3 regions of the Klebsiella planticola genome follow, and region 2 is predicted to be linked to each of the others. Evidence: predicted binding sites of a transcription regulator. Region 2 holds the regulator's gene; each other region holds the start of a gene.
The links. The regulator CRP, encoded in region 2, controls carbon source genes, mostly activating them, when cyclic AMP is high. The targets are predictions, from matches to a motif close to ATGTGANNNNNNTCACAT.
Positions count from the first base shown of each region.

Region 1: a site for CRP is predicted at 5,917-5,934, ahead of epd (erythrose-4-phosphate dehydrogenase). Genes of this name have one in related genera too.
Region 3: a site for CRP is predicted at 4,156-4,173, ahead of MC50_RS00270 (CidA/LrgA family protein). Genes of this name have one in related genera too.

Region 1 is NZ_CP026047.1:851,775-861,939, reverse strand. Features, by position in the region: gene tkt (transketolase) at 1-178, shown strand, start outside; gene cmtB (PTS mannitol transporter subunit IIA) at 488-931, shown strand; gene MC50_RS04050 (PTS mannitol transporter subunit IICB) at 959-2,338, shown strand; gene MC50_RS04045 (zinc-binding dehydrogenase) at 2,363-3,640, shown strand; gene glpX (class II fructose-bisphosphatase) at 3,637-4,608, shown strand; gene MC50_RS04035 (MltR family transcriptional regulator) at 4,624-5,133, shown strand; gene MC50_RS04030 (nucleoside/nucleotide kinase family protein) at 5,130-5,840, shown strand; gene epd (erythrose-4-phosphate dehydrogenase) at 6,128-7,147, shown strand; gene pgk (phosphoglycerate kinase) at 7,225-8,388, shown strand; gene fbaA (class II fructose-bisphosphate aldolase) at 8,584-9,663, shown strand; gene mscS (small-conductance mechanosensitive channel MscS) at 9,852-10,165, shown strand, end outside.
Region 2 is NZ_CP026047.1:1,268,834-1,278,998, forward strand. Features, by position in the region: gene kefB (glutathione-regulated potassium-efflux system protein KefB) at 1-1,241, opposite strand, end outside; gene kefG (glutathione-regulated potassium-efflux system ancillary protein KefG) at 1,228-1,791, opposite strand; gene MC50_RS06260 (ABC transporter ATP-binding protein) at 1,965-3,869, shown strand; gene MC50_RS06265 (nuclear transport factor 2 family protein) at 3,982-4,434, shown strand; gene MC50_RS06270 (hydrolase) at 4,643-5,665, shown strand; gene MC50_RS06275 (YheU family protein) at 5,662-5,880, shown strand; gene MC50_RS06280 (phosphoribulokinase) at 5,916-6,785, shown strand; gene MC50_RS06285 (OsmC family protein) at 6,886-7,290, opposite strand; gene crp (cAMP-activated global transcriptional regulator CRP) at 7,596-8,228, shown strand; partial or broken gene MC50_RS06295 (YccS/YhfK family putative transporter) at 8,281-10,165, shown strand, end outside.
Region 3 is NZ_CP026047.1:57,009-67,173, forward strand. Features, by position in the region: gene MC50_RS00250 (glycoside-pentoside-hexuronide (GPH):cation symporter) at 1-88, opposite strand, end outside; gene MC50_RS00255 (helix-turn-helix transcriptional regulator) at 299-1,159, shown strand; gene MC50_RS00260 (carbohydrate porin) at 1,202-2,566, opposite strand; gene dusC (tRNA dihydrouridine(16) synthase DusC) at 2,920-3,852, opposite strand; gene MC50_RS00270 (CidA/LrgA family protein) at 4,222-4,629, shown strand; gene MC50_RS00275 (CidB/LrgB family autolysis modulator) at 4,619-5,314, shown strand; gene cdd (cytidine deaminase) at 5,442-6,326, shown strand; gene sanA (outer membrane permeability protein SanA) at 6,453-7,166, shown strand; gene mglC (galactose/methyl galactoside ABC transporter permease MglC) at 7,418-8,428, opposite strand; gene mglA (galactose/methyl galactoside ABC transporter ATP-binding protein MglA) at 8,444-9,964, opposite strand; gene mglB (galactose/glucose ABC transporter substrate-binding protein MglB) at 10,142-10,165, opposite strand, start outside.

The sequences.
Region 1 (10,165 bases), 420 kb from region 2:
CTCTGCTCGCGTGGCCGTCGAAGCCGGCATCGCCGACTACTGGTTCAAATACGTGGGCCTGAATGGCGCTATCGTTGGCATGACCACCTTCGGTGAGTCTGCGCCGGCAGAGCAGCTGTTCGAAGAGTTCGGCTTCACCGTCGACAACGTGGTTGCGAAGGCAAAAGCGCTGCTGTAATTACGTTTACAGGTGAAAACGGGTCGCTCAGGCGGCCCGTTTTTTATGGGATTAAATTTATTTAAGTCTGTGCAACCCAATATTGTAGATCTGAATCACAAATATGATATTTAGCAATGTTTGAATTTTGTAATGCGTGTCACATAATTTGTATTGCTTTTTATATTTTTGTTAACAACTAATTGTTTTTAAAGGCTTCATGTAAAAGCATCCTGCGCTGTATGTGTTTTTCTCCTCGATTGATTTCATTTTGCCGCTCGAGTATTTTGTTTTTAACGCTCACTCGTACCCTAAAAATAAGGAAAATATATGCGGCTGATTGATTACTTTCCAGAAGCATCTATCTCAATAAAAAATTCCGCAAAGAACTGGCAGGAGGCAATTGACTTTTCTATGTCTTCCTTACTCGCTAATCATTATGTCAATTCAGGTTATATTCAGGCCATTAAAGATTCAACGATTAACAATGGCCCTTATTATATTTTAGCGCCTGGCGTCGCCATGCCACACGCTCGTCCGGAATGTGGCGCGTTAAAAACCGGGATGTCATTAACACTCCTCAAACAGGAAGTTAAATTTGCCGAAGATGATGAAGGTGTCCGATTATTAATCGGATTGTCGGCGGAAAATGCAGATTCACACATTGGCGCTATTCAGGCCTTAAGCGAATTATTATGTGAAGAGGAAGTACTGACCGCGTTGTTAGCGGCTAAATCAGAGAAACAATTGGCGGATATTATCGCCCACGCATAATTAACCGTTTCCTTTCAGGATATTATTATGGAAAACAAGTCTGCTCGTGCCAAAGTCCAGGCTTTTGGTGGGTTTTTGACTGCAATGGTCATCCCCAACATCGGCGCTTTTATTGCCTGGGGTTTTATAACCGCATTGTTTATTCCTACCGGTTGGATGCCGAATGAGCATTTCGCCAAAATTGTCGGTCCGATGATTACCTATTTACTGCCCGTCATGATTGGCTCCACAGGGGGGCATCTGGTGGGGGGGAAACGTGGCGCGGTAATGGGAGGTATTGGGTCTATTGGCGTGATTGTGGGCGCGGATATCCCGATGTTCCTTGGCGCGATGGTGATGGGACCGCTTGGCGGTTGGGTGATTAAGCATGTTGACCAGCTGCTGGAAAAACGCATTCCTGCAGGGTTCGAGATGGTTATCAATAACTTCTCACTTGGTATTGCGGGGATGCTTTTATGCTTGCTGGGGTTTGAAGTCATTGGTCCAGCGGTTCTCATTGCCAATAATTTTGTGAAGGAGTGTATTGAAGCGTTGGTTCATGCGGGTTATCTGCCGTTGCTGTCCGTGATCAATGAGCCTGCAAAAATCCTCTTTCTGAACAATGCCATCGATCAGGGCGTGTATTATCCGCTGGGAATGCAGCAAGCTTCAGAAACGGGAAAATCGATTTTTTTCATGGTGGCATCCAACCCTGGACCGGGGTTAGGTTTGTTACTTGGCTTTGCCATCTTTGGCAAGGGGATGAGTAAGAAATCTGCGCCAGGCGCTATGATTATCCACTTCCTCGGTGGTATTCATGAACTGTATTTCCCATATGTGTTGATGAAGCCTCTGACCCTGATTGGTATGATTGCCGGGGGAATGACCGGGACGTGGGTGTTCTATCTGCTGAACGGTGGGTTGGTTGCAGGACCGAGCCCCGGCTCAATATTCGCTTACCTGGCATTAACGCCAAAAGGTTCTTTCCTCGCAACTATTGCAGGAGTCACCGCGGGAACGATTGTCACCTTTGTTATTACCTCTTTAATCCTGAAAATGGAAAAGAACGTCGAAACAGAAAGTGAAGATGGCTTCGCTGAATCAGCCAGAACCGTCAAGGCAATGAAGCAGGAAGGTAAGTTTTCTTATAAAAATATTAAACGCGTCGCTTTTGTTTGTGATGCGGGAATGGGTTCTAGTGCCATGGGGGCAACCACGTTTCGTAAACGTCTGGAAAAAGCGGGGTTGAATATTAATGTAACGCATTACGCCATCGAAAACGTTCCGCAAGATGCCGATATTATTGTCACCCATGCCAGTCTTGAAGGTCGTGTTAAACGTGTGAGTGAAAAGCCATTAGTGCTGATTAAAAATTATATTGGTGACCCACTGTTGGACGATTTATTTAAACGCATTACTGCGAACTAACCTTATTCTATTATTGGAGTGAATATGAAAACGAAAGTTGCTGCCATATATGGCAAGCAGGATATTCGTATCCGCGAGTTTGAACTACCTGCCATTACAGATAATGAATTATTAGTCAGCGTAATATCCGATAGCGTTTGTTTATCCACCTGGAAAGCGGCAGCCTTAGGGAGCGATCATAAACGCGTACCGGACGATCTGGAAAACCATCCGGTTATTACCGGGCATGAATGTGCAGGTATCATTGTTGAGGTTGGAAAAAACCTGACGGATAAATATAAGAAAGGTCAGCGTTTTGTTTTGCAACCCGCGATGGGATTACCAAGTGGCTATTCAGCGGGGTACAGCTATGAATATTTTGGCGGCAATGCGACATATATGATTATCCCGGAGGTCGCGATTAACCTGGGATGCGTTTTGCCTTACCACGGATCTTACTTTGCCGCCGCCTCACTGGCAGAACCGATGTGCTGCATTATTGGCGCCTATAACGCAAACTATCATACGACGCCTTACGTCTATGAGCATCGTATGGGGATTAAGCCGGGGGGAAGCATTGCCCTTCTGGCCTGCGCCGGGCCGATGGGTATTGGCGCAATAGATTATGCCATTAACGGCAGTATTCAGCCGTCACGCGTGGTGGTGGTCGATATTGACGAAGCGCGACTGGCACAGGCTAAAAAACTGTTGCCGGTTGAGCTGGCGGCAGAAAAGGGGATTGAGCTTATCTATGTGAATACTTCCGGTATGGATTCTCCGACAGCGATGCTGCGTGCGTTAACCAATGACATAGGTTTTGATGATATCTTTGTGTATGCGGCAGTGCCTGCAGTCATTGAAATGGCTGATGATTTGCTCGCGGAAGATGGTTGCCTGAACTTCTTTGCCGGCCCTACGGACAGTCACTTCAAAGTGCCGTTTAATTTTTATAACGTGCACTACAACAGTACTCACGTTGTCGGGACATCCGGTGGTTCAACGGATGATATGAAAGAGGCAATTGCGCTCAGTGCAACCGGCCAGCTGCAACCGTCGTTTATGGTGACGCACATTGGCGGCCTTGATGCGGTTCCGGAAACCGTACTGAATTTACCTGCGATCCCCGGGGGTAAAAAGCTTATATATAACGGCGTTACCATGCCGTTGACTGCCATTGCTGATTTTGCGGAGAAAGGGAAAACTGACCCATTATTCAAAGAACTGGCGCAGCTGGTGGAAGAGACGCACGGTATCTGGAATGAAAATGCAGAAAAATACCTTTTGGCGCACTTTGGCGTTGATATCGGGGAGGCGGCGATATGATGTCGCTGGCATGGCCGCTATTTCGCATCACGGAGCAGGCTGCGCTGGCCGCCTGGCCACAAACCGGGTGCGGCGATAAAAACAAGATTGACGGTCTGGCCGTGACGGCAATGCGGGAAGCATTGAACAGTATTGGCATCCGTGGACGAATCGTCATTGGCGAAGGGGAGATTGATCGAGCCCCGATGCTGTGGATTGGTGAAGAGGTGGGAAACGGCGTCGGGCCTGAGGTAGATATCGCCGTCGATCCTATCGAAGGAACCCGAATGGTGGCGATGGGGCAAAGCAACGCCCTGGCCGTCATGGCGTTTGCACCCCGTGGCAGTTTGTTACACGCCCCAGATATGTACATGAGAAAACTGGTTGTTAATCGCTGCGCCAAAGGGGCGATTAATCTGGCGCTGCCGTTGGCAGACAATCTGCGTAATGTAGCAGAGGCGTTGGGCAAACCGCTGGAGCGACTGCGTATGGTGACGCTGGATAAACCGCGCCTTCAACCGGCGATTGCTGAGGCGACACGACTTGGCGTCAAGGTTTTTGCTCTGCCCGATGGCGATGTTGCCGCCAGCGTGCTGGCCTGTATGCAAGATAATCCCTATGACCTGATGTATACCATTGGCGGGGCGCCTGAAGGGGTTATTTCAGCCTGTGCGGTTAAAGCGCTGAGGGGCGATATGCAGGCTGAGCTGATCGATTTTTGCGAAGCGAAAGGGGATAGCGCAGATCATCGTCTGATTGCAACCCAGGAACGTCAGCGCTGCGCGGAGATGGGCGTTGAGATCAACCGAATCTATACGCTCGACGAACTGGTAGGGGGAAACGAGATCCTCTTCAGCGCGACGGGGGTCACGGGCGGCGATCTTGTTAAAGGGATCCAACAGGTTGCGAATGGTGTGCGCACGCAAACTTTACTGATCGGCGGCGCGGATCGAACGTGTAATATAATAGACTCCCTGCATTCATGGTGATTCATCGAGAAACGAATGACGACGCTGACAGAAGACGATGTGCTTGAGCAACTGGATGCTCAAAATAATTTACTCTCGTTTATGACGACGGCACATAACATTTTGCTCCAGGGCATTAAGCGCTTTCTACCGTCGCTGTTCGTCAATAACGATGAAGAGATCGTGGAATATGCAGTGAAGCCGTTACTCGCCCAGAGTGGGCCGCTTGACGATATCGACGTTGCGTTACGTCTGATTTATGCGCTGGGGAAAATGGATAAGTGGCTTTATGCCGACATTACTCATTTTTCTCAGTTTTATCAGTACCTGAACGAGCAGGATAATATCCCCGGTTTTGCCGATGACATTACCTGGGATTTTGTCAGCAACGTCAACAGTATCACCCGCAACGCGACCCTTTATGGTGCGCTGGAGTCGATGAAGTTTGCTGACTTTGCTGCGTGGTCTGAAGTGCGCTTTAGCGCAATGGTCAAGACGGCAATGACGCTGGCAGTGACGGCGATTTTAAAGGAATTAACGCCGTGAAAATCGAACTAACGGTGAATGGGCTCCAGGTTGAAGCACATTACCAGGATGATGAGATACAGAACGTTCACAAACCGTTATTGCAGCAGCTGTCAAAAATACATGCCGCTAACCCGCAGCGACGAACGATCGTTTTTCTCAGCGCACCGCCGGGGACGGGTAAATCGACGCTGACAAGTTTCTGGGAATACCTCTCTCGCCATGATCCTTGCTTGCCGGAGATCCAGACGCTGCCGATGGATGGCTTCCATCATTATAACAGCTGGCTGGATACCCATAATCTGCGGGCCTACAAAGGTGCGCCGGAAACCTTTGATGTGGGGAAACTTGCGCAGAATCTGCGCCAGATAAGGGAAGGGGAAGGATGCTGGCCGCAATATGACCGGCAAAAGCATGATCCGGTAGAAGCGGCCATCACAGTGACGGCGCCGATTGTGATTGTGGAAGGAAACTGGTTATTGCGCGATGACGAAAGATGGCGAGCGTTAGCTGCGTTTTGTGATTACTCGCTGTTTATTCGCGCCCCAGCCAATGCGCTTCGTACACGACTGGTGGGCCGTAAACTGGCTGGTGGATTATCGCGAGCTGATGCTGAGGCGTTTTATGAGCGTACCGACGGACCGAATGTTCGTCGGGTCCTGGAAACTAGCCGGCCTGGCGACCTGACGCTGGAGATGCTGGAATCAGGTGAGTATCGGATTGCGTGAAGGTAAATTATTCCAGTTATGCCGTAATGATTATTACGACTTACTGGGATAATTGCCCCCCGTCTCAGTAGGTAAAATGTGACGTACGTCAGATAACTGTCTTCTTTGGCTGGACAGTCATTCCTTTTATTCCCTGATTCGCTTATTCTAGCTGAAGCGTTTCAGTCGATTAAATGTTCGACAATTAATCAATCAGTCGCAGTTTGCGACGGGTAAGGTTTCCCTTCGGGCGTGGCTGGATTACTCTGTCAGCCATCTCAAATCAGGGACAACCTTGCAGGAGACCTATGACCATACGCATCGCGATTAATGGCTTCGGTCGCATAGGACGCAACGTGGTTCGCGCTTTATATGAATCCGGGCGTCGTGCGGAAATTACCGTGGTGGCAATCAACGAGCTGGCGGATGCCGCGGGCATCGCGCATTTGTTGAAATATGACACCAGCCATGGGCGCTTTGCCTGGGATGTTCGCCAGGAGAGAGAGCAGCTGTATGTCGGCGATGATGCCATACGCCTGCTGCATGAACCTTCGATTGAGGCGCTGCCCTGGCAGGAGCTGGCGGTTGATATTGTTCTCGATTGCACCGGTGTTTACGGCAGCCGTGAGCATGGCGAAGCCCATATTCGGGCAGGGGCAAAGAAAGTGCTCTTTTCCCATCCCGGCAGCAGCGATCTCGACGCGACCGTTGTATTTGGCGTGAACCATGATGAGTTGCGTACGGAGCACCGTATTGTCTCCAACGCCTCCTGCACGACCAACTGCATTATCCCGGTCATAAAACTGTTAGATGATGCCTACGGCATTGAGTCAGGAACGGTAACGACAATCCACTCCGCCATGCACGATCAACAGGTGATCGACGCTTATCATCCGGATCTGCGCCGTACGCGCGCGGCCAGCCAGTCGATTATTCCGGTTGATACCAAACTCTCTGCGGGGATCACGCGAATTTTCCCGCAGTTTAATGACCGTTTCGAGGCGATTGCGGTCCGCGTACCGACGATTAATGTGACGGCGATTGACCTTAGCGTGACGGTGAAAAAACCTGTAAAGGCTAATGAAGTCAACCAGTTGCTGCAAAAAGCAGCACAAGGTGCATTTCATGGTATAGTTGACTATACGGAATTGCCGTTGGTCTCGATAGATTTCAACCACGACCCGCACAGCGCCATCGTTGATGGCACCCAAACCCGAGTCAGTGGTGCTCATCTGATCAAAACATTGGTCTGGTGTGATAATGAATGGGGCTTTGCTAACCGGATGCTCGACACGACGTTAGCGATGGCCGTTATTGGTTTCAGGTGAGACATCCCTGCGCAACATTGTTCACGATGGAGCGTATGGCGTCTGCAAAACTTTAAGAATCATTGAGAGGATTCACCATGTCTGTAATTAAGATGACCGATCTGGATCTGGCTGGTAAACGCGTTTTTATCCGTGCCGATCTGAACGTACCAGTCAAAGACGGGAAAGTAACCAGCGACGCGCGTATCCGTGCTTCTCTGCCGACCATTGAGCTGGCGCTGAAACAGGGTGCTAAAGTGATGGTCACTTCTCACCTGGGTCGTCCGACCGAAGGCGAGTACAACGAAGAATTCTCTCTGCTGCCGGTTGTTAATTACCTGAAAGACAAACTGTCTAACCCGGTACGTCTGGTTAAAGATTACCTGGATGGCGTTGAAGTTGCAGCCGGTGAACTGGTTGTTCTGGAAAACGTTCGCTTCAACAAAGGCGAGAAGAAAGACGACGAAGCGCTGTCCAAAAAATACGCGGCGCTGTGCGACGTGTTCGTCATGGACGCCTTCGGTACTGCACACCGTGCGCAGGCCTCTACCCACGGTATCGGTAAATTCGCCGATGTTGCGTGCGCAGGCCCGCTGCTGGCCGCCGAACTGGACGCGCTGGGTAAAGCGCTGAAAGAACCGGCTCGCCCGATGGTTGCCATCGTAGGTGGTTCTAAAGTTTCCACCAAACTGACCGTTCTGGATTCCCTGTCTAAAATCGCTGACCAGCTGATCGTCGGTGGTGGCATCGCCAACACCTTCGTTGCCGCTCAGGGCCACAACGTGGGTAAATCCCTGTACGAAGCTGACCTGGTTGACGAAGCGAAACGCCTGCTGACCACCTGCGATATCCCGGTTCCGACCGACGTTCGCGTGGCAACTGAGTTCTCCGAAACGGCGACCGCGACGCTGAAATCTGTTAACGACATCAAAGATGACGAGCAGATCCTGGACCTGGGCGATGTTTCTGCACAGAAACTGGCTGATATCCTGAAAAACGCTAAAACTATTCTGTGGAATGGTCCGGTTGGCGTATTCGAATTCCCGAACTTCCGTAAAGGGACTGAAATCGTGGCTAACGCCATCGCTGACAGCGAAGGTTTCTCCATCGCTGGCGGTGGTGACACCCTGGCAGCGATTGACCTGTTCGGCATTGCGGACAAAATTTCCTACATCTCCACTGGCGGCGGCGCATTCCTCGAATTCGTGGAAGGTAAAGTCCTGCCAGCAGTAGCTATGCTTGAAGAGCGCGCTAAGAAGTAAGTTTGATCAGGCGGGGAAATCCCGCCTGTTTTGCAAATAAAATTCAATTTGTTGCTCTAAATAATTCGTGTTGCCGGAAGGTGGCGACAGCGCGAACGCCAGGTTCTTACGTAACCGGGGTAAGCGAGGTAAGCCAGAGGACTGCCGCACGAATGATGGCGAGCATAAACGGCCGAAGATACAGGACTACGTAACATGTCTAAAATTTTTGATTTCGTAAAACCTGGCGTGATCACTGGTGATGACGTTCAGAAAGTGTTCCAGGTAGCTAAAGAAAATAACTTTGCTCTGCCAGCGGTTAACTGTGTGGGTACTGACTCCATCAACGCCGTTCTGGAAGCTGCTGCAAAAGTTCGTTCTCCGGTTATCGTTCAGTTCTCCAACGGCGGCGCAGCGTTTATCGCGGGCAAAGGCGTGAAAACTGACGTTCCTCAGGGCGCAGCAATCCTGGGTGCTATCTCTGGCGCACATCACGTTCACCAGATGGCTGCACACTACGGCGTGCCGGTTATTCTGCACACCGACCACTGCGCGAAGAAACTGCTGCCGTGGATCGACGGCCTGCTGGACGCGGGTGAAAAACACTTCGCTGCTACCGGCAAACCGCTGTTCTCTTCTCACATGATTGACCTGTCTGAAGAGTCTCTGCACGAAAACATCGAAATCTGCTCTAAATATCTGGCGCGCATGGCCAAAATGGACATGACTCTGGAAATCGAACTGGGTTGCACCGGTGGCGAAGAAGACGGCGTGGACAACAGCCACATGGACGCTTCTGCCCTGTACACTCAGCCGGAAGACGTTGATTACGCGTACACTGAACTGAGCAAAATCAGCCCGCGTTTCACTATCGCGGCTTCCTTCGGTAACGTACACGGCGTGTACAAGCCGGGTAACGTCGTGCTGACTCCGACCATCCTGCGCGATTCTCAGGAATATGTTTCTAAGAAACACAACCTGCCGCACAACAGCCTGAACTTCGTCTTCCACGGCGGTTCCGGTTCTTCCGCTCAGGAAATCAAAGACTCCGTAAGCTACGGCGTTATCAAAATGAACATCGATACCGATACCCAATGGGCAACCTGGGACGGTATCCTGCAGTACTACAAAACCAACGAAGCTTACCTGCAGGGCCAGCTGGGCAACCCGAAAGGCGAAGACCAGCCGAACAAGAAATACTACGATCCGCGCGTATGGCTGCGTGCTGCACAGACGTCCATGGTGACGCGTCTGGAGCAGGCATTTAAAGAGCTGAACGCGATCGACGTTCTGTAAGAAACGTCTGTTTCTTGCCCGAAAGCCCGCTGAATAGCGGGCTTTTTTTATGGCTGAACAACGCGATATCTCGCTGAGAATTGTGATCAACTTGGCAAATCATGTGCATATTGTTTACCCTTAGTTAACCTGTCGCTGTACAGGTTGGGTTTTTTATTCCCCCTACGGGTATTCATAAGGAAGATTAAATGGAAGAGTTGAACGTTGGCGATAGCCTACACAACGCCAGTTCCTGGCTGGTGCGCAATCAGGAATTACTGCTGAGCTATGCCGTCAATATCGTTGCCGCTATCGCGATTATTATCGTCGGTATGATTGTGGCACGGGTCATCTCTAATACGGTGAACCGACTGATGCTGGCGCGTAAGATTGATGCGACCGTTGCCGATTTTCTGTCCGCCCTGGTACGCTATGCCGTTGTCGCGTTCACCCTGATTGCCGCATTAGGCCGCGTAGGCGTGCAGACGGCATCGGTGATCGCCGTCCTCGGTGCCGCCGGTTT
Region 2 (10,165 bases):
ACCTGCCCGAAGCGGCCAAAGCCGACAATAATCACCTGCGGTTTATCGTCCTCAACCCACGGCGCTTCATCTTCTTCTTCCGGTTGGTTAAAGCGCCGGGAGAGAATTTGATCGATAAGCGTCATCAGCAGCGGCGTCGTCATCATCGATAGCGTGACCGTCACCAGTAGCAGCGCCATCTGATCGTTTTCGAACAGTCGCAGCGAAGCCGGCAGTGAGAACAGCACAAACGCAAACTCGCCCCCCTGGCTCAGCACTCCCGCAAACTGCATCCGTTCCGAGCTACGCAACCCGTATACCCGCGCCAGGCTGTACAGCACGAGGCTTTTCACCGCCACCAGCACGGCAACGCTTGCCGCCACCCACAGTAAGTGGGTATAGAGCACGCCCAGATTCAATGCCATGCCGACGGAAATAAAGAACAACCCGAGCAAGAGCCCTTTAAACGGCTCAATGGCGATCTCCAGCTCATGGCGATACTCGCTTTCAGCCAGCAGAACGCCGGCGATGAAGGTACCGAGCGCCATAGACAGACCGAGCGCGTCCATAAACAAGGCCGATCCCAGTACCAGCAGCAGCGTCGCGGCGGTAAATACTTCTCGGACCCCGGAGCCGGCGATAAACCGAAAAACAGGTCGCAGCAGAAAACGGCCGCCAATAAGCATCCCCGCGAAGGCCAAAACCTTCAGCCCGACGGTCACCCAGTTAAGATGGTCATCACCGGAACCGGCCAACAGCGGAACCAGAGCCAGCGCGGGGATCACCGCCAGATCCTGGAACAGCAGCACGGAAAAACCCAGCTGGCCGGACTCGCTGCGACTCATTCCTTTCTCACGCATCAGCTGCAGCGCCATTGCCGTGGACGACATCGCCAGACCAATACCGCCGACTACCGCCGCCTGCCAGGAAAACCCGGTCACTATCAGTAATCCGCCGAGGATACCCGCGCTGAGCACGACCTGCGCCGCCCCGACGCCAAAAATGGAGCTGCGCAGGCGCCAGAGCTTAGCCGGATTCAGCTCCAGTCCGATGATGAACATCAGGAACACAACGCCCAGTTCGGAGAAGTGCAAAATCTCATCGACATCGCTAATAAATCCCAGCCCCCAGGGACCAATCGCAATGCCGGCCAGCAGATAGCCTAATACCGCACCGATGCCCAGCCGGGCGGCCAACGGCACCGCCACCACGGCAGAAAACAGAAACAAGACTCCCGCTAACAGCAGATCAGCGCCCTCCATTTATGCCTCCTGCCGCGATGGGATTAGCCAGCCAGTCGCGATAAGCACGCGCGTGATTTTTCAGATCGGCAGGCGATTGTCGGCGAGCCCAGTAGACAATAATCGGACTCATCCAGTGCATCCGGCACATGCCGGCAGTCAGTTCAAATGGGCGCAGGATGTCGTTCATGGGATAGCGATTGGCATCGCGTCGGTAGGCGCTCTCGGGCTCACCGGTGGTAATCACGCTACGCCAGTACTTTCCCGCAAGCTGGTTCCCTCCGGCGCCGCTGGCAAAGCCGCGGGTCAGCACTCTGTCCAGCCACTCCTTCAGCAATGCCGGGCAGCTCCACGTATAAAGCGGGTGCTGGAAAACAATCACCTCATGCTGGCGCAACAGATCCTGCTCGTGAGCAATATCGATAAAAAAATCTGGGTAGTGTGCATAGAGATCGTGCACGGTGACATTAGGCAACTGTAAAGCCGGTTCAAGTAAAACCCGGTTGGCCACGGAATCCTGGGATTCTGGGTGGGCATACAGCAGCAAAACCTTCGCTGTCTGAGACATCATTCCCCTCCCGAACGTCTTCTGGTGGCCTGTACAACGGCTACGTCCCGACGCAACCAGAATGACTTTGTGTATCGTCTTCGTTTTGGGCTACCATTGCGGCCCGGTGGAGCAATTTGCTACCACATTACATTATCATAATGACAAACTAACATAGTCAGAACATACGGCGCCTTATGATTGTTTTCTCCTCGTTACAAATTCGTCGCGGCGTACGGGTCCTCCTGGACAACGCCACCGCAACCATCAATCCTGGCCAGAAGGTCGGCCTGGTGGGAAAAAACGGCTGCGGCAAATCCACGCTGCTGTCGCTTTTGAAAAACGAGATTAGCGCCGACGGCGGCAGTATGACCTTTCCGGGTAACTGGCAGCTGGCGTGGGTTAATCAGGAAACCCCTGCGCTGCCGCAGCCAGCCATTGATTATGTTATTGATGGCGATCGCGAATACCGCCAGCTCGAAGCCGATTTAAACCTGGCCAACGAGCGCAATGACGGCCACGCCATCGCAACGGTGCACGGTAAACTGGATGCCATTGATGCCTGGACCATCCGTTCGCGCGCCGCCAGCCTGCTGCACGGGCTGGGGTTCAGTAATGAGCAGCTTGAAAGCCCGGTCAGCGACTTTTCCGGCGGTTGGCGTATGCGCCTGAACCTCGCGCAGGCGCTGATTTGTCGTTCCGATCTGCTGCTGCTCGATGAACCGACTAACCACCTCGATCTCGATGCGGTCATCTGGCTGGAAAAATGGCTGAAAGGCTACACCGGCACGCTGATTCTGATCTCTCACGATCGTGACTTCCTGGACCCGATCGTCGATAAAATTATTCATATCGAACAGCAAACGATGTTCGAATACACCGGCAACTACAGCTCGTTTGAAGTGCAGCGCGCAACCCGTCTGTCACAGCAGCAGTCGATGTATGAAAGCCAGCAACTGCGCGTCGCGCATCTGCAAAGTTATATCGACCGCTTTCGCGCCAAGGCCACCAAGGCCAAGCAGGCGCAAAGCCGTATTAAGATGCTGGAGCGTATGGAGCTTATCGCTCCGGCTCACGTCGATAACCCGTTCCACTTCAGTTTCCGCGCGCCGGAAAGCCTGCCAAACCCGCTGCTGAAAATGGAAAAAGTCAGCGCCGGCTACGGCGAACGGGTGATTCTGGACTCGATCAAGTTAAACCTGGTGCCCGGTTCGCGCATTGGCCTGTTAGGGCGCAACGGCGCCGGCAAGTCGACGCTGATCAAACTGCTGGCTGGCGAACTCCAGCCGCTGCATGGCGAGATTGGCCTCGCTAAAGGCATTAAGCTCGGCTACTTCGCTCAGCATCAGCTGGAGTTTCTGCGCGCTGACGAATCCCCATTACAGCATCTGGCTCGCCTGGCGCCTCAGGAGACAGAGCAGAAGCTGCGCGACTATCTCGGCGGATTTGGTTTCCAGAGCGATAAGGTCAACGAAGAGACTCAGCGTTTCTCCGGCGGTGAAAAGGCCCGTCTGGTGCTGGCGTTAATCGTCTGGCAGCGCCCTAACCTTCTGCTGCTCGATGAACCGACGAACCACCTCGATCTCGATATGCGTCAGGCCTTGACCGAAGCGCTGATTGATTTCGAAGGCGCGTTGGTTGTGGTCTCGCACGATCGCCACCTGATCCGTTCCACCACCGACGATCTCTATCTGGTGCATGACGGCAAAGTCGAGCAGTTCGATGGCGACCTGGAGGATTATCAGCAGTGGCTCAGCGACTCACAGAAACAGGAGAGCTCGTCGTCTGACGTGGCGAAAGAGAGCGGTAACAGCGCGCAGGCCCGCAAAGACCAGAAACGTCGGGAAGCGGAATTACGCACGCTCACTCAACCGCTGCGTAAAGAGATTACCCGCCTCGAAAAAGAGATGGATAAGCTCAACGCGCAGCTCGCCCAGGCGGAAGAGAAGCTCGGCGACAGCGGGCTGTATGATGCCTCCCGCAAAGCCGAGCTGACCACCTGTCTGCAGCAGCAGGCCAGTGCCAAATCCGGTCTGGAAGAGTGTGAAATGGCCTGGCTGGATGCACAAGAGCAGCTGGAACAGATGCTGCAGGAAGGTTAAGACCGGTTATGATCGGGCAGGGGGCATAAACGCAGCGGCGCCAGGTTATGGGAACACGCCGTGATATGCCCCTGCTAAAAACCGCAACACTCATCTGCGAAGAGGCATTGCCATGGTAAAAAAAACGCTCATCTCCCTCTCACTGCTTTGCGCCCTGACCCACTCTGCTTTTGCCGCCTACACCGCAAGCGAATTAAAGAACAAAGAAAACGTCATCGCTTTTTATAATAAGGCGCTGAACGATAAAGACTTTGATGCCGCAAAAACCTACCTCGGGCAGGAGTATATCCAGCATAATCCTGGCGCGAAGGATGGGCCTGAAGGCTTTCGTCAATTCATCGCCTTTCTGAAAGAGAAATTCCCCGACTCTCACAGCGAGATTAAACGGGTGATTGTCGACGGCGACTATGTCGTTCTGCACGTTGCGTCCACCGGCCGCGAGCCGGGCGTCACCCGGGCGATTATCGATATTTTCCGCCTCGATGCGCAGAACAAGATCGTTGAGCACTGGGATGTTATTCAGACGGTTCCGGAAAAAACCGCCAGCGGCAACAGCATGTTTTGAGCCAGCCCCACGGCCATTCGCTCCTGGCGGGGCCGTTTCCCCTTCCAGCCCTCCCGGGTAGCGGGTCATCCTTATCCCGCAAGAGCAGTCCTCATCCGGCTTCAATTTCGTGTAACCTATAGCGCAGGCCGCAAGACCACATATTGGATAACCTGCGCACTTCATGCGCGGTATACTGTTTTATAAGATGATTAACTGCTCTGGTGCTATGGTTGAAATCACCCCCACAGAAATGACGCCCCCCGAAGACGACTCGCGCGAGTTTCACCCTATGCGCGGCGTGGGCAATCGTCATCTGCAGACCATGCTGCCGCGCCTGATTCGCCGTAAGCTGGGATTCACGCCGCACTGGCAGCGACTTGAACTCCCGGACGGTGATTTTGTCGATCTGGCGTGGAGCGAAGACCCCGCCGGGGCGCAACATAAACCGCGACTGGTCGTGTTCCACGGGCTGGAGGGCAGCCTGCACAGCCCCTATGCTCATGGCCTTATCCATGCAGCCATGCAGCGCGGCTGGCTGGGCGTGGTGATGCATTTCCGCGGCTGTAGCGGCGAACCCAATCGCAATAACCGCATCTATCATTCGGGTGAAACCGAAGATGGCAGCTGGTTCCTGCACTGGCTACAACGCGAATGGGGTGCGGTGCCGACCGCCGCCGTCGGCTATTCGCTGGGCGGCAATATGCTGGGCTGCCTGCTGGCCGAAGAAGGCGATAATGTCCCGCTGGATGCCGCGGTTATTGTCTCAGCCCCGTTCATGCTCGAAGCCTGCAGCTATCATATGGACAAGGGCTTTTCCCGGGTCTATCAACGTTATCTGCTCAATCTGTTAAAGGCCAACGCCGCGCGTAAGCTGAAAGCCTATCCCGGCTCGCTACCGGTTGATCTGCGCCAGCTCAAAGGTATGCGCCGCATCCGCGAGTTTGACGATATGATCACTGCCCGGATTCACGGATTTGCGGATGCGCTGGACTACTATCGCCAGTGTAGCGCAATGCCGCGGCTCAGCGACATTACTAAACCGACGTTGATCATTCATGCGAAGGACGATCCTTTTATGGACCACCACTCCATTCCGCCGCAAGAGCAACTCCCGCTAAACGTCGAGTATCAGCTGACAGAAAATGGCGGACACGTCGGATTCGTTGGCGGCACGCTGCGCAAGCCGGAAATGTGGCTGGAAAAGCGTATCCCGGACTGGTTAACCCGTTGGTTGGGAGCACAAAAATGATTATTCCCTGGCACGATCTGGATCCCGAAACGCTGGATAACCTGATCGAAAGCTTTGTGTTGCGTGAAGGCACCGATTATGGTGAACATGAACGCTCGCTGGCGGATAAAGTCGCCGACGTCAAACAGCAATTGAAAAGCGGAGAAGCCGTACTGGTGTGGTCAGAACTGCACGAGACGGTCAACATCATGCCCCGCAAGCAGTTTCACGGCTAAGGCGGCGCCACACATCGTTTAATCTGGGAGTTGTTATGTCTGCCAAACATCCGGTGATTGCCGTCACGGGCTCCAGCGGCGCGGGAACCACGACCACCAGCCTCGCCTTTCGTAAAATTTTCGCACAGCTAAACCTGCGTGCCGCTGAGGTGGAAGGCGACAGCTTCCATCGCTATACCCGCCCGGAAATGGACATGGCGATCCGCAAAGCGCGCGATCAGGGGAAACACATCAGCTACTTCGGTCCGGAAGCCAACGACTTCGGTCTGTTGGAAAACACCTTCCTTGAGTACGGGCGTAACGGTAGCGGTCAGTCGCGCAAGTATTTGCATACCTATGATGAGGCGGTGCCGTGGAATCAGGTGCCGGGCACATTCACACCGTGGCAACCGCTACCGGAACCGACCGATGTCCTGTTTTATGAAGGGCTGCACGGCGGGGTTGTTACGCCGCAGTATAACGTCGCGCAGAATGTCGACCTGCTGGTCGGCGTGGTGCCTATCGTCAACCTGGAATGGATTCAGAAGCTCATCCGCGATACCAGTGAACGCGGCCACTCCCGTGAAGCGGTGATGGATTCCGTGGTCCGTTCAATGGAAGACTATATCAACTTCATTACGCCGCAGTTTTCGCGCACCCATATCAACTTCCAGCGCGTCCCCACTGTCGACACCTCCAACCCGTTTGCGGCGAAGGGCATTCCGTCATTGGATGAAAGCTTTGTGGTGATCCATTTCCGCAACCTGCAGGATATCGATTTCCCCTGGCTGCTGGCGATGCTGCAGGGGTCGTTTATCTCGCATATCAATACGCTGGTGGTGCCTGGCGGGAAAATGGGGCTGGCGATGGAGCTCATCATGACGCCGCTAGTCGAACGGCTGATGGAAGGGAAGAAAATCAGTTAACCACGTTAAAAAACCCCGAGCGCCTGGCGCTAAGCGGGGTTTTCGTCCTTCACTCACGGCTCCCGGATAAGGCGTTTGCGCCGCTCTCCGGGAAGGCTGCTTAGCCTTCCACCACTTCATAGGTGTGGGTGATATTCACCGCTTTTTGCAGCATCAGCGCCACCGAGCAGTATTTCTCCGCCGACAGATCCACCGCACGGGAAACGGCCGCCTCTTTCAGCTCCTTACCGGTGACGATAAAATGCATGTTGATATGGGTAAACAGGCGCGGCGCCTCTTCCCGACGTTCAGACGTCAGCTTGACTTCACAGTTGGTCACGTTGTGACGACCTTTCTGCAAAATAGACACGACATCGATCGCGCTACATCCGCCCGCCGCCATCAGCACCATCTCCATTGGGCTTGGCGCTTTATCTCCGGAGTTGCCGTCCATCAGAATCTGGTGACCTGACGCCGACTCTCCGATGAAGGTTAACCCTTCAACCCATTTCACACGAGCTTGCATAAAATTTAACTCCGAGGTTGCAATTTTCCTGACAGATTACGCGTACATAACAATTCTCGCAACGGAAGGCGACCTGCATCATGCTGAAGCGAGACACCAGGAGACATGCGGCAAAAGCTATGCTAAAACAGTCGGGATGCTACAGTATTACATTGATGTACTGCATGTATGCAGAGGAGTTCACATTACAGGCTGAAGAAAACTCACCAGCCGTTTCCCAGGCATAGGGAAACAATACGATTGCATGCCCGGATGCCGTGTAGTGTCGGCACCCGGAGATAGCTTATAACAGAGGATAACCGCGCATGGTGCTTGGCAAACCGCAAACAGACCCTACCCTCGAATGGTTCTTGTCTCATTGCCACATTCATAAGTACCCATCTAAAAGCACGCTGATCCACCAGGGTGAAAAAGCAGAAACGTTGTACTACATCGTCAAAGGCTCTGTGGCTGTGCTCATCAAGGATGAAGAAGGTAAAGAGATGATCCTCTCTTACCTCAACCAGGGCGATTTCATCGGTGAATTAGGCTTGTTTGAAGAAGGCCAGGAGCGTAGCGCCTGGGTACGTGCGAAAACCGCATGTGAAGTGGCCGAAATCTCCTACAAAAAATTCCGTCAGCTCATTCAGGTTAACCCGGATATCCTGATGCGCCTGTCGTCGCAGATGGCTCGCCGTCTGCAGGTGACCTCAGAAAAAGTGGGTAACCTTGCCTTCCTCGACGTCACCGGGCGCATCGCTCAGACGCTGTTGAACCTGGCAAAACAGCCGGATGCGATGACCCACCCTGATGGTATGCAAATTAAAATTACCCGTCAGGAAATTGGTCAGATCGTTGGCTGTTCCCGCGAGACCGTTGGCCGTATCCTGAAGATGCTGGAAGATCAGAACCTGATCTCCGCACACGGTAAAACTATCGTCGTATACGGTACGCGTTAAGTCGATAAAACGGCGTGTTGCTTGCGCAACACGCCGTTTTTGTTTTCCCTCTATGTGGCGCAGGCTGATTTACCACCCGGAAGTCAACTATGCACTGCGGCAAACGCTGGTGTTGTGTTTGCCTGTCGCAATCGGTCTCCTCCTCGGTCACTTACAGCAAGGTCTGCTGTTTTCGCTGGTGCCCGCCTGCTGTAACGTCGCCGGTCTGGATACGCCGCACAAACGCTTTTTTAAACGTCTGATTATTGGCGGCTCGCTGTTTGCCGGCTGTAGCCTGGTGGTCCAGCTTCTTCTTCAGCAGGATATCCCGCTGCCCTTGATTCTCAGCGGCCTGGCGCTACTGCTGGGCGTAACGGCGGAGATCAGCTCTCTGCACGCCAGGCTTCTGCCCGCGTCGTTAATTGCCGCAATCTTTACCCTGAGCCTTGCCGGGAACATGCCCGTCTGGGAGCCACTGCTGATCTACGCCCTCGGGACGCTGTGGTACGGCCTGTTTAACTGGTTCTGGTTTTGGCTATGGCGCGAGCAGCCGCTGCGCGAATCGCTGAGCCTGCTTTATCGCGAGCTGGCTAACTACTGCGAAGCCAAATACAGCCTGCTGACCCAGCATATCGATCCCACCACTTCACTGCCGCCGCTGCTCACGCGCCAGCAGAAGGTGGTGGACCTGATCACCCAATGCTACCAGCAGATGCATATGCTGGCGGCGAACTAGCGCAATGACCACAAGCGCCTGCTGCGGGCATTTCAGATGGCGCTGGATTTGCAGGAACATATCTCCGTCAGCCTGCACCAACCCGAAGAAGTACAAAAACTGGTAGAGCGCAGCCATGCCGAGGCGGTGATCCGCTGGAACGCACAAACCGTTGCCGCACGCCTGCGGGTGCTGGCCGATGACATTCTCTACCACCGCTACCCGCAACGCTTTCATATGGATAAGCAAATCGGCGCGCTGGAGAAAATCGCCTGGCAGCATCCGGACAACCCGGTAGGGCAGTTCTGCGCCTGGCACTTCAGCCGAATAGCCCGGGTGCTGCGTACCCAGCGCCCGCTGTATGCTCGCAACCTGATGGCGGATAAAGAGCGCCGTCTGCCGCTGCTGCCCGCGCTAAAGAGCTATCTCTCATTAAAATCGCCGGCGCTACGTAACGCTGCGCGTATCTGCGTGATGCTAACGGCCGCGAGCCTGATGGGAAGCGCCCTGAACCTTCCCAAGCCTTACTGGATCCTGATGACGGTGCTTTTTGTGACCCAAAACGGCTACGGCGCGACGCGGGTACGTATCGTCCATCGGGCGGCAGGTACACTTGCCGGTCTGGCTATCGCCGGCCTGGCGCTGCACTTTCACGTCCCGGAGGGTTATACGCTCTCCGCGATGCTGCTCGTCACGCTGCTGAGCTACCTGATTATTCGCAAGCATTATGGCTGGGCGATGGTTGGCTTTACCGTGACGGCGGTGTATACCCTGCAGCTTCTGACGCTCAACGGCGAGCAGTATATTGTCGCCAGGCTTATCGATACGCTTATCGGCTGCCTTATCGCCTTTGGCGGCATGGTCTGGCTATGGCCGCAATGGCAAAGCGGGCTACTGCGTAAAAACGCTCACGACGCGCTGGAAGCCGATCAGGAAGCGATCAGGCTAATTCTCAGCGACGATCATCAGGCCCCGGCGCTGGCCTATCGCCGGATGCGCGTCAATCAGGCACATAACTCGCTGTATAACTCGCTGAATCAGGCCATGCAGGAACCCGGTTTTAACACACATTATCTTGATGATATGAAACTGTGGGTCACCCACAGCCAGTTTATTGTTGAGCATATCAACGCCATGACCACCCTCGCCCGCGAGCACAATATGCTGACGCCGGAGCTGGCCCGGCGTTACCTGGAATCCTGTGAGATTGCGCTCCAGCGCTGTCAACAGCGGCTGGACTCCG
Region 3 (10,165 bases), 1.2 Mb from region 2:
CCATAAATAACATGATGGATGACCATACCAAATTACAGGCGGTGTCTCCAAGTCCATAGCCCATTTTCTGATACCAGTTTAATGGCATTATTCTGTTCATTGATGATAGCCCCATACAAAGAAAGGTTGTTGCTGCTGACAAGGCCATTGTAGTCCCGTCTCCTCCCTCAATATGTATAAATAGAGGATAGCTATATAATAAAAGTGAACCTGCCCTGTGATGGCTATCGCATTTACATTAAGAACGCTTTTTGTTTTATTTGCCGATCGGCATATAGTATAAAAAAGGAGGCGTTTTATGCATGATGACCCGGTAACATATGAAAATATCATTACGCTGACCCAAGAACTCTACTACCTGCAGCAATATCAGCTCCCCGAGTATTCTGGCGATGATGTAAAGACACATTTTCACTTTATGTATGAATTAATGTGGTTCGATCGTTCCTGTGGTTATTTTGGCATCAACGATCGGCAGCTCCCGATAAAAAACGGCACGCTGATTTTCGTACCGGCGCTGATCCCCCATGCGATGTACCTGACTCCCGAGTACAATCACAACCGCTATCTGTTCCAGTTTGAATTTGATTTTCTCAATCCGCTGGCGGTGAGCCATTTTTCCCGACAAAAGGATCGCATCCGGGTTCTGTATCCGGATCCCGCGACCGGCGGGCAGTTGACGGCACTGTTTGACTGGGCCGTGAGTCTGGGAAAGAAAGCGGATAACCAGGCGGTATTTTTGAAAAGCATCGCTCTGCTGATGGAGTTCGTGTTCTCCCTGGACCACGATGATGAGACGTTCCCCCATGCTCCCGGCAGTGACTTTGTGAGCAGAGTGCGGCAATTAGTGTATGAGATTGAAGAGCATAAAGCCTGGGAGACCACCACGCTGGAGGCGGCGCAGCGGTGCCAGGTATCGAAGTCCTACTTTTCGCGCATGTTTAAGCAGCTGTTTAACATGACGTTCAAAGAGTATATTTTTCTGCGTAAGCTCAAGGTGGCGGTACAACTGCTGACCTCCAGCCAGCTAAAAATCGTTGATGTAGCCCAAACCGCGGGCTTTACCGATAGCGCCTATTTCTGTTTACGCTTCCGCCAGCACCTCGGCTGCACGCCGCTGGAATTTCGCGACCGTCTGGATAACCGACGCGTCGGATAACACCCGCCCGCACGGCGGGCAGATGTCCGTCGGCCTGTCGATTCAGAAAGTCACCACGGTTTTCCACTCGATTACCCAGGCATCCTGAGTCTGAGCGACGCCGCCCGGGCGATGCCAGTACTGCAGGCCTGGCTGCAGCTCAAGCCACGAAACCGGACGCAGGCGGTAGTACAGTTCAGCATTCACCGAATGCCCGGCCACCGGCTGATAGTTCGCCGCGTAGTAGTCCGTAGCTCCGCTGACCTCATTCATATACTGCTGGTTGCGCGCATAATGGTTGCTCATATCCATCCAGGTCAGGCCAAAGCCCAGCCAGTCTTGCGGGCGGGCGTCAAAGAGGCCGCGATAGCGCATTGATGCGGCCACGGAGGTATGGATGTAGTTGCTGCGCTGATCGCTATAGCTGCCGCTCAGCGAGACGCTCATCCCGCGGTCAGGGTCGTCGACATGGCGGGTTATCTGCTGGTTCATCCCGGCATACAGAAACCAGGTGCTATCGTGTTGCGCATATCCTTGTGGGTCAGTGGCTCCGGGGCCGCCGGATTTTCCGGTATACAGATCGCTCTGCGGCGCGTTGGTGTAGAGCACACCGAGGTTATACGCGCCGGAGAGGCCGTTGATTACCGGCCGCGCTTCAATCTCTACCGGCAGCAGAATGCCTTTACTGCCTTTTGTCGACCAGCTCCACGCGTGGCTGCGAGAGGAGGCCTCCGGGTTTTGCTCCATGACACCGCCCTTCAGCGTCAGCGTCGGGGTCAGCTTATATTCCACGGTCGTTCCCCAGGTATGGACGTTCCAGTTGTTCCAGGTCATCGAGTTGGCGGACTTACCGCCGCACTGTGAAAGCAGCTGGAAATCGCAGGGGATAATCTGATCGAAGGTCTGCACCTTATTCATCATGCCGATACGCCACGTCAGACGGCGGTCATCGAAGCTACGGGCAAAGGTCAGCCAGCCAAGACGAGTAATCGACTGACCTCCCCAGCTCTCCTGCGCCAGATCGTTAAAATTAACCCGCGGATCCTGTAACCGCTGGGTGGTCAGGTTGTCATCGTGGTTACGGTTAACGATATTTCCCTCGATGCGTGCATCCGGGATCCCGGTCCAGCGCTCCAGGTCCTGCGTAAAGGTCAGAGCGACCTGATCGATATAAGCCAGCTGTTTGTCATGATTATATCCGCCACCGGCGTTGTAACCCATTTCATTGAGGTAACCGAGATTATAATTAAATCCGTTATCTTCAAGGATTGGACGAATCCCTGACATCTCTCCGAGCAGACCTTTTTGCGGGTTCTCAAAACCTAATACCGTACCGTTCCATTTTTCCGTTTCCGCGGCAAAAGCGCCGGGAGTTAACAGAGAAAATGTCACTATCAACAGGAGGTGATTTATTTTTTTGTTGTGCATAATGATATCCGTTGTGACTGAATAAGGGTAATAGCTGGCCCCAGGCAATAAACCCACCCGTTTTTGGTCTTTATATTTATTTTTTCAATACCTGGCCCGCCAGCCATTCAACTGCTTTGTTGAAGCAACCGGACAGGTCATAACTTATTGTTTTAAATAACCATTTTATTCCTCAAAAATAAAAGGCAAAAAAAAACCTAAGCACTCCAGCCACGAATGGCGGAAGTGCTTAGGTTTTGCCTGTATCAGTAGCAACCCTGAATATATGACTAGCACGATATCACTCAGCGACAGAAATTCCCATCAGCAGATGGTCCCGAAGTAATAAAGTGTGAGCGATTTAACAATCTTTCCTAATAACGGGCAATGGCTACCGCAATGTCCGCCGAGGTTTTCAGCGTGCGTATTTCATTAAACACGACCAGCGCCTCATAATATTCTTTGCGCAAATAACTGAGCCACTGTTTAATTCGCGCAACATGATACAGCCCGGTATCGCCCTGTTTTTCCAGACGCGTATATTTTTTCAGTAGCTCCACGACCTGCGGCCACGGCATGCGCGGTTCATTATATTTGATGACCCGGCTTAAATTTGGCACGTTCAGCGCGCCGCGACCAATCATCAGCGAGTCGCAGCCGGTGACCGCCAGACACTCCTGTGCGCTTTGCCAGTCCCAGATTTCGCCGTTAGCGACAACCGGAATTGACAGCCGCTGGCGGATTTCGCCAATCGCCGCCCAGTTGATCCGCTCCGCTTTATAAGCGTCTTCTTTCGTGCGTCCGTGAACCACGAGCTCCGTCGCGCCGGCCTGCTCTACCGCATCGGCAATTTCGAACTGGCGTGCGCCGCTGTCCCAGCCCAGGCGAATTTTGACCGTCACCGGCAGATGATCCGGTACCGCTTCACGCATCGCTTTTGCGCCACGATAAATAAGCTCCGGATCTTTAAGCAGCGTCGCCCCGCCGCCGCTGCCGTTCACCAGCTTTGACGGACAGCCGCAGTTCAAGTCGACGCCCCAGGAGCCCAGCTCCACCGCCCGCGCGGCATTTTCCGCCAGCCATTGCGGATATTGCCCCAGCAGCTGCACCCGGACGCGGGTGCCGGAAGGCGTGCGGCTTTGATGATGGAGTTCCGGGCACAGTTTATAGAACGATTTTACCGGCAGCAGCTGATCCACCACCCGCAGAAACTCGGTGATGCAGAGATCGTAATCGTTAACCTCGGTCAGCAGCTCGCGCACCAGCGAATCGAGCACGCCTTCCATCGGCGCCAGTAATACACGCATATTGTTACCCGGAAAAAAAAGAGGCGCTATGGTAGCGCCTCTGTGCGTCGGTTGAAAGATCTCAATGTGGCTCGGCTGCGCTTACCGGTCGAAACGTGTGATAAGGCAGGGATAGCGCCATGCGTATCAGGCTTAATTTGCCGCGCAACGAACAGCAGGGTTGTGCCGGAGCGGCGGGGCTAAAGCGCGATCCCCCGCTCTCCCTGAGCCGTTTTCACTATTATTTATCGCAGGATTCATCAACATGCATTCCGCATGCCCGAAGGTTCCATTACTCTATTCAATCTATGCCTGGAATTCATGATGTGATCGGTAGCACATTTCAAGGTTTAATTGTATGATGAATACGGTTCATCAAGGGTTATTACCATGAGTAAATCGCTGAATATTATCTGGCAGTACCTGCGGGCTTTTGTCCTGATCTATGCTTGTTTATACGCCGGGATTTTTATTGCTTCCCTGCTGCCCATTACCATTCCCGGCAGCATCATCGGCATGCTGATTTTGTTCGTTCTTCTGGCGCTACAGATTATGCCACCGAAATGGGTCAACCCCGGCTGCAACATCTTGATTCGCTATATGGCGCTGCTGTTTGTGCCCATCGGCGTTGGCGTCATGCAATACTGGGATCTGCTGCGTGCGCAGCTTGGCCCGGTGGCAATCTCCTGCACGATCAGTACATTAGTGGTCTTCCTGGTGGTGAGCTGGAGCTCACATCTGGTTCACGGCGAGCGTAAAGTGGTCGGTCAAACAGAGGACGTCAAAGATGATGCATGAAATCTGGTGGTCCTTGCCGCTGACGCTGATCGTTTTTTTCCTCGCCCGCAAGCTGGCCGCGCGGTTTAAATTTCCGCTGCTAAATCCTCTGCTGGTGGCGATGGTCGTGATCATCCCCTTTTTGTTACTCAACGGTATCTCCTACGATCGCTATTTTCAGGGCAGTAAAATTCTCAACGATTTACTTCAGCCTGCGGTTGTGGCGCTGGCCTTCCCGTTGTATGAGCAGTTGCACCAGATCCGCGCCCGCTGGAAATCGATCATTACGATCTGCTTTATCGGTAGCGTCGTCGCGATGGTGACCGGCACCACCGTTGCGCTGCTGCTCGGGGCAACACCGCAAATCGCCGCGTCCATTATGCCGAAATCGGTCACCACGCCGATTGCTATGGCGGTCAGCGGGAGCATTGGCGGTATTCCGGCCATCAGCGCGGTGTGCGTTATTTTCGTGGGGATTCTCGGCGCGGTTTTTGGCCACAGCCTGCTTAACCTGATGCGCATTCGCACCAAAGCCTCGCGCGGCCTGTCAATGGGGACCGCATCGCATGCCCTGGGAACCGCCCGCTGCGCGGAGCTGGATTATCAGGAAGGGGCGTTCAGCTCCCTGGCACTGGTGCTGTGCGGGATTATCACGTCGCTGGTGGCCCCCTTTTTGTTCCCGCTGATTCTGGCTATCGTGGGATAAATGTGATTTACATAACATTTATTGGTGCAACATAAACATGTTGCATAAACAATGAGATATTAATCACATATACGGGCTACCCCCGCCCGTACACTAGATTCCCATTACATTGTTATGAGGCAACGCCATGCACCCACGTTTTCAAGCTGCTCTTCCCCTTCTGGCGGCAGACCTGCAAGCGGCCATCGCACCGATGCTGATCGACCCGCACTTCCCGGCTTTGCTGGATGCCGGCCAGGTCGCGACGCTGCGGAACGCAACGGGCCTTGATGAAGACGCGCTGGCCTTTGCGCTGCTGCCGCTCGCGGCGGCCTGTGCGCGCGCCGACCTCTCCCATTTTAACGTTGGCGCCATCGCTCGCGGCATTAGCGGTAGCTGGTATTTTGGCGGCAACATGGAGTTCCTCGGCGCCACGATGCAGCAAACCGTGCACGCCGAGCAAAGCGCCATTAGCCACGCGTGGCTGCGCGGCGAACAGTCGCTGAATGCCATTACCGTCAACTACACCCCCTGCGGTCACTGTCGTCAGTTTATGAATGAGCTGAACAGCAGCCAGGTCCTGCGTATTCATCTGCCGGGTCGCGAAGCGCATTCGCTGCAGCACTATCTGCCGGATGCCTTCGGTCCGAAGGACCTCGAGATTAAAACGCTGCTGATGGATGAACAGGATCATGGTTTCCCGCTGACCGGCGACACTCTGGCGCAGGCGGCTATTCAGGCAGCCAACCGCTGCCATATGCCCTACAGCCACTCACCTTCCGGCGTGGCGCTGGAGTTGAAAGACGGCACCATTTTCGCCGGTAGCTATGCGGAAAACGCGGCGTTTAACCCGACGCTGCCGCCGCTGCAGGGAGCGCTCAACCTGCTGAGCCTCAACGGATATGACTATCCGGATATTCAGCGCGCCATTCTGGCTGAGAAAGCCGATGCGGCGCTGATTCAGTGGGATGCAACCGTCGCAACGCTGAAAGCGTTGGGTTGTCACAATATTGATCGCGTCCTGCTCGGCTAAATGACCCGCCATGCGGGCCCCATCGGCCCGCATTGTTGAAAATCCCCGCAATTAAACGATGGTTTCTTGCTCTTGCCCGGCGGGTAAAGTAGCCTGATAGCTCCATTGTCCACATGAGTCAGGTGAATGTTAAAGCGTGTGTTATACAGCCTGTTAGTCCTGTTCGGCCTGCTGCTGTTGACCGTGCTGGGTCTTGACCGTTGGATGAGCTGGAAAACCGCTCCCTATATCTATGATGAACTCCAGGATCTGCCCTACCGCCAGGTGGGGGTGGTGCTCGGTACCGCCAAGTACTATCGCACCGGAGTGATTAATCAGTATTATCGCTATCGTATTCAGGGGGCGCTGAACGCTTACAATAGCGGCAAGGTGAACTACCTGCTGCTCAGCGGCGATAATGCGCTGCAAAGTTACAACGAACCGATGACCATGCGCCGCGATTTAATCAAAGGCGGCGTCGACCCCGCCGATATCGTGCTCGATTACGCCGGGTTCCGTACCCTCGACTCTATCGTGCGCACCCGCAAGGTTTTCGATACTAACGACTTTATTATCATTACCCAGCGCTTCCACTGCGAACGAGCGCTGTTTATCGCCCTGCATATGGGGATCCAGGCGCAGTGTTACGCCGTACCTTCGCCGAAAGATATGTGGAACGTGCGTTTACGCGAGTTTGGCGCCCGGTTTGGCGCGCTGGCAGATTTATACGTGTTCAAACGCGAACCCCGCTTTTTAGGGCCGCTGATACCGATACCAACTTTGCAGGAAGTGCCTGAGGGAGCGCAGTCCTATCCTGCCGTCACGCCAGAACAGCTGCTGGAACTGCAAAAGAGTAAGTGACGGTCGTTGATGACGGCATGCTTTCCCCCGGCCCGTTCGCCATCCCCTTCTGCAGAATGCCGCCTTGCGCGGTAAGCCGTTTATCGTAGCCTGGTTCAGGTAAACGGTAGTTTGGGCTAAGCGCACTCTACGACATGTCCCCCAACAACCGGACTGAGGCCGCGGCAACAATCTCCCACTTTCGCCCAGGCCGTGATCAAAAGACGAAAAAAAGCCCGCGCCAATGGCGCGGGCAGGATAACAACGGACGATTATTTTTTGCGCGCGTATTTCAACGAATCCAGCGCCACGGCGAAGATAATGATCGCCCCTTTGATGATGTACTGCCAGTAGGGGTTTACGCCGATATAGGTCAGGCCGTAGTTGATAACGGTGAAGATGATCACCCCGGTCACCACACCAAGCACCGTACCCACACCGCCGCTGAACGACACGCCGCCGACGACGCAGGCCGCAATCGCATCCAGTTCATACATAAAGCCGAGGTTGTTGGTGGCCGAACCGATACGCCCGGCCTCCAGCAGACCGCCAAAAGCATAGAACACACCGGACAGGGCATAAATCATCAGCAGGTTCAGCGCCACGTTCACGCCAGAAACCTTCGCTGCTTCCGGGTTACCGCCGATGGCAAAAATATTTTTACCAAAACGGGTTTTATTCCACAGGATCCACACGAAGAACACCGCAATCGCCGCGTAGAACGTAATGTACGACAGGCGGAACGATCCCAGCGCGATAAACCCTTGCGCGAAGTGCGAGAAGTGGCTGTCAAAGCCGGAAATAGGCGATGCGCCGACAAAATCGTAGTACAGGGAGTTGATGCCGTAGACAATGATCATCGTACCGAGGGTGGTGATAAACGGCGTCACGTTCAGATACGCGATAATGATCCCGTTAATCAGCCCGATAACCGCACCGATCGCGCAGACCAGCAGGATCACCAGCGGAATCGGCATGGTCGCCATCTCCGGGAACACCTTGTTGGCATTATCGACCGCCTGGAGCATGGTTGCGGCGATAACCGCCGCCAGCCCGACCTGGCGACCGGCAGAGAGGTCGGTACCCTGGGTCACAATCAGCCCGGCAACGCCGAGCGCGATAATAATACGCACCGAAGACTGAGTCAGGATGTTACTCAAGTTCAGCAAACTTAAGAACGTCGGGTCCTGGAAAATAATAATCGCCAGCAAAACCAAAAGAACAACGTAAATCCCACCGTCTTTCAGGTACGTGAGAAAACTTTTTTTATTTAACGCACTCATGAGAAGCCCCTGCTCTTAAAGATGCAACGACGCAAGACGTAAAATTTCGTTCTGCGTAGTAGTTTTTGTCTCAACAATTCCGGCAACAAGACCGTTGCTCATAACCAGAATACGGTCGGTAATACCCAGCAGCTCCGGCATCTCGGAGGAAATAATGATGATCCCTTTATTTTTCTTCGCCAGCTCAGCAATCAGCTGATAAATTTCGAACTTCGCGCCAACATCAATCCCGCGCGTAGGTTCATCAAGCATCAGAATTTCTGGCTGGGTTAAAAGCCAGCGACCAATAATAACCTTTTGCTGGTTACCACCGGACAACGAACCAATTTGCGTATGCTGGCCGGGGGTTTTCACGCGCATCGAATCAATCACCCACTGGGTATCGCTTTTCATGCGGGAATTGTCCAGCAGACCCACCTTGTTTTTATATTTCTTAATATTAGAGATCAGCGAGTTAAAGCCGATATCCAGATAAGCATATATACCGGTGGAACGGCGTTCTTCGGTGACTAACGCAAAACCATGGTTAATTGCTTCATTCGCGCTATGGTTATTGATCTTCTTGCCGTGCAGCGTAATCGTGCCGCCTGATTTTTCGCGGATCCCGAAAAGTGTTTCGACAATATCGGTACGCTTCGCTCCCACCAGCCCGGCGATACCGAGGATCTCTCCTTTTCGCAGATCGAAGGAGACATCGCGAATCGATGGCTGACGCAGCGAGGTCAGGTTGCGGACTTCCAGAATGGTTTCACCCGGCGTATTGTGCTTCTCCGGGAAGCGCTGGGTTAACGAGCGCCCCACCATCATGGCGATGATCTTATCCATATCCAGGCCTTCCAGCGGCTGGGTGGCAATCCACTGACCATCACGCAAAATCGTTATTTCATCGCACAGCTGGAAGATCTCTTCCATCTTGTGAGAAATATAGACAATACCGCAGCCGCGTTCTTTCAGCTTACGGATAATCTTAAACAGGTGATTAACTTCTTTCTCCGTCAGTGATGACGTAGGCTCATCCATAATGACAATTTTCGCGTCATAAGAAAATGCCTTGGCGATTTCAATCATCTGCATCTGCGATACTGATAACGTGCCGACGCGGGCGCGCGGATCGATATCAATATCCAGTTCATCAAATATCCCCTTGGTATCGCGATACATTTTTTCCTGATCGACAAACACGCCTTTAGTGGGATAACGCCCCAGCCACATGTTGTCCATCACCGAACGTTGCAATACCAGGTTTAACTCCTGGTGAACCATAGAAATACCGTTTTCCAACGCTTCTTTCGCTGAATGGAAATCGATCTCTTTTCCCTGAAAAAGAATACTACCGGAATCTTTTTGATAGATTCCAAAAAGGCATTTTAATAATGTCGACTTACCTGCACCGTTCTCTCCCATTAATGCATGAATAGAATGAGGACGGACTTTCAGATTGACATTATCGAGTGCCTTGACGCCAGGAAACGATTTGTTGATATTGCTCATTTCCAACAAGAATTCGCCTGACCGTTCGCTATTATTGCTGACCATAGTTATACCTGGCTGCGTTCATGCACACCCCTACCGACGCATACGCGTCGCCATCAGGGTCGGGTTCTGTATCAGGAATAATCGGGCGTGAATATCCGGGGTATTTCAGGTTGCCGCCGCCTTCGCTTTTCGGCAACCCGACCTGTTCCGGGAGAGCTCACGCCCGTAACTCAATAATTATTTACCGATAAACTGGCTCAG